DNA from 3 places in the Variovorax sp. J22R115 genome. Region 3 is predicted to be linked to each of the others. Evidence: predicted binding sites of a transcription regulator. Region 3 holds the regulator's gene; each other region holds the start of a gene.

Region 1 (2,263 bases), 290 kb from region 3:
GGGTCGCAATCCGTAGGCTGCATCGAGCGCGGTGCGCAGATCCTTGCCGAAGCGCCGCGTGAGGCCGCCACGCGGCAATGCCGCCACCTCGCCCCAGGTGCGGCAGCCGAGGTGCGCCAGCACCTCGAGGTGATCGCGCGCGGCGCTCAGTGTGTCGAGCGGCAGCCCGGACGGCACATCGGCTGGAGGCTGCTCGCCGCGCGCGAACATCCGCAGTCGCGCGAGCGCGATGAGGCAAGTCGCGCCCTGCGCCTGCTGAACGCGCACCGGCGCGGGATTGAGGCTCAGGATCTGGCGCATCAGGCCCAGCCGCCCGCCCCACAGCCGCTCGCAGGCGGACACCTCGAGCAGCAGCGCCTCGTCGACCCAGGCGACGCGCGGGGTGAACTGCAGGGCCCACCAACCGAGCGCCTCGTCGGAGGGCATCGGCGGCATGCGCATCTCCGCCTCAGGCTGCGGCCAGCGCAACGCGATCCAGTGCATGTCGTTTTCCTTGGTGGAGGTCGATGCGCACCACCGTGGCTGTGCCGATTGCCTGCGGCACGCCTTGCTGCTGACGGAGCAGCTTGCGCCGGAGCTGGCTCGCCGCCAGCAGCGCGGCCATGCGTTCGCCGCATGCCGGCAGTTGGATGGGCGAGGCCAGCGGCGGCCCTCGACGCTTGAGGATGTGGACATCGAGCCGCGATTTGTCTTCCTCGCAGAGCGCCACCTGCAGGCGCAAACGGGCCGGCGACGTGGAAGACGCCGACGCCGCGGGCCGGAGCACGAACAGCAGGGATTCGTGCTGCGCCGCCGCGAGCTGCAGCCGCCGCAGATCGCCCATGCGCGCCTGCGGCAGCCACGCCAGCACGGCGGCCACGTCGGCGCAGCGAAGCGCCTGTTCGCACGCCCAGAGCCGTGCGGCGGCCGCCTCGCTGCGAATCCACAGCAAGGACTCGATCGGCAAGCCGTGCGCCGCCAGCGAGGGGCCGAAAGGTTCATGGGGCGCACCGATCAGCGCCACCGGCCCCGTGCCGCCCCGCACCGCATGCGCCAGCGCCGGCAATAGCAGTTGCCACGAATGCGCCTCGGGCGCGGACTGCAAGAGTTCGGTCATCGCCCCGACCGGCCAGCCGCCACCGGGCAACTGCGCATCGAGCGGGGCATGGCCGGTGGCGATGACCTGCGCATCGGCCATGCCCAGCTCATCCCCGCGCCAGACCTTGTGCCGCGCGGAGGGTGAAAAAGAGTCGAGGGAAGGGAGGCCCATGATGGATCGAGTAACTGTATTTTTATACAGTATTTTGGGATGCCGGGTTTTTCTTTTTGCATTCCCGAGACGATCATTCGGAATCATGAACCCTCATCCGATTCGTCGATCGCACTTCCTGCGCCTCGGAGCTGGCCTGTCCCTCGGCGCATCACTGCCATTCGCGTCGGCCCAGACATCAGGACCTCTCCGCATGAACACCCGCCCCATCCCCTCCACCCGCGAAGCGCTGCCCGTGGTCGGCTGCGGCACCTGGATCGGCTTCGACGTCGCGGCCGGGAGCGCCGAGTACCAGCGCCTGCCGGGCGTACTCGATGCGTTGTTCGCCGCGGGCGGCAAGGTGATCGACAGTTCGCCGATGTATGGCCGCGCCGAAGCCGTCACCGGCGATCTCCTGGCCGCGTCGAACCAGCGAGCCAAGGCCTTTCTCGCCACCAAGGTGTGGACCAGCGGCCGCGATGCCGGCATCGCGCAGATGGAACAGTCCTTCGAGCGCCTGCGCACCGATCGCATCGACTTGATGCAGGTGCACAACCTCGTCGACTGGCGCACGCACCTCAAGACCTTGCGCGGCTGGAAGGACAAGGGCCGCGTGCGCTACATCGGCATCACGCACTACACCGCGTCGGCCTATGCCGAGGTCGAGGCCGTGCTGCGTGCCGAGAAGCTCGATTTCCTGCAGATCAACTATTCGTTCGACGAGCGCGAAGCGGCGCAGCGCCTGCTGCCGCTGGCGGCGGAACGCGGCGTTGCGGTCATCGTCAACATGCCCTTCGGCGGCGGCGGGCTGCTGCGCCGGCTGCGCGACAAGCCCCTGCCCGGCTGGGCCGCCGAGATCGGCGCCACGACCTGGGCGCAGGTGCTGATCAAGTTCGTGCTGAGCCATCCTGCCGTGACCTGCACGATTCCCGGAACGAGCCGGCCCGAGCACATGGCGGACAACGCAGCGGCCGGCGCGGGCCCTGTGCCGGATGCGGCGTTCTGGCGCCGCAAGGATGTTTCGCTGCCGGGCTA
Region 2 (2,263 bases), on a different contig from region 3:
GGCGGCCACGCCCATGTCGATGATCTCGCCCTCGCGGCTGATGCCCTCGCCAAACAGGATGTCGAACTCGGCCGTCTTGAAGGGTGGCGAGACCTTGTTCTTGACCACCTTGACCTTGGTCTCGTTGCCGATCGCCTCGTCGCCCTTCTTGATGGTGCCGATGCGGCGGATGTCCAGGCGCACCGAGGCGTAGAACTTCAGCGCATTGCCGCCGGTGGTGGTTTCGGGCGAGCCGAACATCACGCCGATCTTCATGCGGATCTGATTGATGAAGATGACCATGCAGTTGGTCTTCTTGATGGTGGCGGTCAGCTTGCGCAGCGCCTGGCTCATCAGGCGGGCCTGCAGGCCGGGCAGCGAGTCGCCCATTTCGCCTTCGATTTCGGCCTTGGGCGTGAGCGCGGCGACCGAGTCGACCACGATCAGGTCGACCGCGCCGGAACGCACCAGCGAATCGACGATCTCGAGCGCCTGCTCGCCGGTGTCGGGCTGGCTGATGAGCAGGTCGGAGAGGTTCACGCCGAGCTTCTGCGCGTACTGCACGTCGAGCGCGTGCTCGGCATCGACGAAGGCGCAGGTGCCGGCCTGGCGCTGCATTTCGGCGATGACCTGGAGCGTGAGCGTGGTCTTGCCGGACGATTCCGGGCCGTAGATTTCGATGACGCGACCGCGCGGCAGGCCGCCGACGCCGAGCGCGATGTCGAGGCCGAGCGAGCCGGTGGAGACCACCTGGATGTCTTCCAGCGCTTCGCCTTCGCCGAGCCGCATGATCGTGCCCTTGCCGAACTGCTTTTCGATCTGGGCCAATGCGGCCTGGAGGGCTTTGGCCTTTTCGCTGTTGGCGACCGAAATGCTTGCGCCCTTGACGACTGCGTCCATGTGGAAAACTCCTTGAATATCAACGGGTTGGGTGGGATTCATCCCGCTGCTTTTAATTACAGGCTGGATGCTTGAACAGTAGTGTAGGGGCCAATGAGTGCGAGTAAACCCATTTTTTGGTCAGTTTGCTTTACTATCTGGCCGCCATGTCAGCCCCCGTTTTCCCGATCGACCACGAAGCCTGGCGGCAAACCCACCTGGGACGCCTGCTCGGCCATGCCATGCGCCGTTTCGACGAACGCGTGCTCGCGTTGATGGCCCATGACGCCGAGGTGCCGCTCGCGCTCTCGAACCTCGCGGCACGCGCGCAGGTAAGCGCCGCGCATATCCACATCACGCGCCACCTCGCGCGTGACGGCTCGCGCCTGACCGAACTTGCCGAGCGCGCCGGCATGACCAAGCAGGCGATGGGAGCGCTCGTCGACCAATGCGAGGCCTGGGGCCTGGTGACGCGCGGGCCTGATCCGCTCGATGCGCGCGCGCGTCGAGTGCTCTTCACCGCTGATGGCCTGGCCTGGCTCGAGGCCTTCCGCAACGCCGTCGCACAGGCGGAGAAGGAGTTCCGCGCCAGCGTGGGCGACGAGATCGCCACCGTGGTAACCATCGGTCTCGAAGCCTATGCAGCGGCCTAGAATTCGATGGGAATTGGCGCGACCAAGTCCAGGGACCCTGCGGAACCGGCTCCGCCGGGCCGCTGGGGTTGCCCCCGGAGAGGGGGTGCAGAGCCACACGACGTGGGCGAGGCTGGGGGTGAACCTAGGATGCGAATACTGATTGCGGAAGATGACCAGGTGCTGGCCGACGCCCTCCTGCGCAGCCTGCGCACCTCCGGCTCGGCGGTCGACCACGTGGCGACCGGTTCGCAAGCCGATGCCGCGCTGATGACCAACAGCGAATTCGACCTGCTAATTCTCGACCTCGGCCTGCCCAACCTGCACGGCCTCGAAATCCTCAAGCGGCTGCGTGCGCGCGGCTCGCAGTTGCCGGTGCTGGTGCTGACCGCTGCCGACAGCGTCGAGGAGCGCGTCAAGGGCCTCGACTACGGCGCCGACGACTACATGGCCAAGCCCTTCTCGCTGCAGGAACTCGAGGCGCGCGTGCGTGCGCTCACGCGGCGCGGCATGGGCGCCACCAGCAACGCAATCAAGCACGGCCCGCTGGTCTACGACCAGGCCGGCCGCGTCGCGACCATCGACGGCAAGATGATCGAACTCTCCGCGCGCGAACTCGGCCTGCTCGAAGTCCTGCTGCAGCGCGCCGGACGCCTGGTGAGCAAGGACCAACTGGTCGAGCGCCTGTGCGAGTGGGGCGAGGAGGTCAGCCTCAACGCGATCGAGGTGTATATCCACCGCCTGCGCAAGAAGATCGAGAAGGGCCCGGTGCG
Region 3 (2,263 bases):
CATGATCAATGCCCAGGTCAGCTCGGCAGGTGCCAGCGGCGACCCCGTGCCTTCCGCCACCGCAACGCCTTGTTCCGTACAGGCGTTCACGTCGATATGACTGCCAACCCGACCCGTCTGCGAAATGAGCTTGAGCTTGGGCAGCTTCTCGATGAGCTGCCGGGAGATGTGAGTGCGCTCGCGGATCAGCACGATCACGTCGGCGTCCTTGAGCCGCACCGAGAGCTGTCCAATGCCCTTGACCGTGTTGGTGTACACCTTGGCGGCATACGCATCGAGCTTGGCAGCGCACTGCAGCTTGCGCACCGCATCCTGATAGTCGTCGAGGATCACAATGTTCATGGCGTGCCATTGTGCCTCGCACCATCGACCTGCTGTGCCGGCGCGTTGCTTTGCTGTTGCACGCGCCGTACGTTGCGGTGACGAACAGCGGTGCCGAAGGACGCATTGCGCTCGTTCGACGCGGAAGCGTCCGGGTCTTCAATGTGTATGGTTGGACTGCAGGGGTGTGCCGGCTGCCTCGAGCGCCACGAGCCTGTCGAGCTCCGCGCAGACATCGGCCATCCGGCCCGAAATCACGACACGGCTCTGATGGCAGCCCGGCTGCTGCGCATCGACCATGCGTACCACGCGCAAAGGCCGCGCGGTGGGCGCGCTGGCTTGCACAGTGGCCGACTGCCGCCCGCCGCAGCTTGGACGAACCCCGACATAGCGCAGGCCCGGCGAACTGATGCGACGCGAACTGCGCGCCGGCATCCAGCGGCTGGCCAGCGATTGCAAAGGGGTGAACAAATCAACGATGCTGAGCAGGGCGATTCCCATGTGAACTCCAAAGGTCAGAGATTGAACATAGGCAGGATTGATTTCATGGGCCTCGACAGGGTGATGGCTCTTCGCCATACGCCCGCCACCTGTCGCGGCCGGGTGATTCAAAGCCCTACATCAGCATGGTGTTGCGGATCAGACCAACCGCCAGGCCTTCGATTTCGAAGGGCTCGCCCGGTTGGACGACTATGGTGGGGTAATCGGGGTTTTCAGCATGCAACTCGATGACTTGCTTGTTGCGCTTGAGGCGCTTGACCGTGACCTCATCGCCCAGCCGGGCCACGACGATCTGGCCGTTTCGGGCTTCCTTGGTGGCTTGAACCGCAAGCAGATCGCCGTCCATGATGCCGGCGTCCCGCATCGACATGCCGCGCACTTTGAGGAGGTAGTCGGGCTGGCGCTGGAACAGCGTGTTCTCGACGTAGTAGGTCTGATCGACATGTTCCTGCGCGAGGATGGGCGAGCCGGCCGCCACGCGGCCAATCAACGGCAGCGCGAGTTGCGCCATGCCTGGCAGCGACAGGGAGAACTGGTTGTTGCGGGACTCGTTGAGGGAGCGCAGGGCGTCGCCCTTGAGCCGGATGCCGCGGGAGGTGCCGCTCACAAGCTCGATGACTCCCTTGCGCGCGAGTGCTTGCAGGTGTTCCTCGGCAGCGTTGGCGGACTTGAACCCGAGTTCGGCGGCGATCTCGGCGCGTGTGGGAGGGGCTCCGGTGCGTGCGATGGCGCTTTGGATCAAGTCCAGAATTTGCTGCTGGCGGGCGGTAAGCTTCACTGCGAACTGCATGTTGGCTCCTGACGGGCACTGGCTGAATATCCAGTACCTGTATTTTTAACCAGTTTCTGGAAGTTGGCAAGTGATGGCCGAGAGCATGGGAAAAGACGAGCGCCGAGTGATCGTTCTGGGCACGGGGGGCACGATTGCCGGCCGTGCTTCGACTGCGGGCGACAACATCGGCTACAAGGCCGGCGAGGTAGGCGTGGCCGAACTGCTGGGCAGTATCGACGCGCCAGACGGCGTTTTGTTGTTGGCAGAGCAGGTTGCGCAGATCGATAGCAAGGACATGTCTTTTGCCATCTGGCAAACGCTGGCCCTGCGTTGTGCCCATTGGCTCGCGGAACCCGGAGTGGCGGGCATCGTCATCACCCATGGTACGGATACCTTGGAGGAGACGGCCTTTTTCCTCCAGTCGGTCCTGGCGCCGTCGAAGCCGGTGGTCTTGACCTGTGCCATGCGGCCGTCCACCGCGCTGGCGCCTGACGGTCCCCAGAACGTGCGGGATGCTGTCGTCGTGGCGTCCACGCCAGGCGTGCAGGGGGCCGTCGTCGTTTGTGCGGGTACGGTGCACAGCGCGCTCGATGTTCAAAAGATCCACACGTACCGGCTCGATGCATTCGACTCGGGTGATGCGGGGCCGGTGGCGTACGTCGAGGAGGG

Evidence for each region. Region 3 encodes LexA, which represses DNA repair genes until DNA is damaged. Its sites were predicted from a motif close to ACTGTATNNNNATACAGT; they were not measured.
Region 1: imuA (translesion DNA synthesis-associated protein ImuA) is a predicted target of LexA. The motif match lies at 1,263-1,280, and genes of this name have one in related genera.
Region 2: recA (recombinase RecA) is a predicted target of LexA. The motif match lies at 942-959, and genes of this name have one in related genera.

The regions. Positions count from the first base shown of each region.
Region 1 covers NZ_JASZYM010000003.1:320,652-322,914, forward strand. The annotation lists gene QTI04_RS06855 (DNA polymerase Y family protein) at 1-483, opposite strand, end outside; gene imuA (translesion DNA synthesis-associated protein ImuA) at 449-1,249, opposite strand; gene QTI04_RS06865 (aldo/keto reductase) at 1,443-2,263, shown strand, end outside; gene QTI04_RS06870 (alpha/beta fold hydrolase) at 2,261-2,263, opposite strand, start outside.
Region 2 covers NZ_JASZYM010000017.1:70,065-72,327, forward strand. The annotation lists gene recA (recombinase RecA) at 1-879, opposite strand, end outside; gene QTI04_RS26960 (MarR family winged helix-turn-helix transcriptional regulator) at 1,026-1,511, shown strand; gene QTI04_RS26965 (response regulator transcription factor) at 1,641-2,263, shown strand, end outside.
Region 3 covers NZ_JASZYM010000003.1:31,984-34,246, reverse strand. The annotation lists gene QTI04_RS05550 (D-2-hydroxyacid dehydrogenase family protein) at 1-342, opposite strand, end outside; gene QTI04_RS05545 (hypothetical protein) at 481-900, opposite strand; gene lexA (transcriptional repressor LexA) at 938-1,612, opposite strand; gene QTI04_RS05535 (asparaginase) at 1,686-2,263, shown strand, end outside.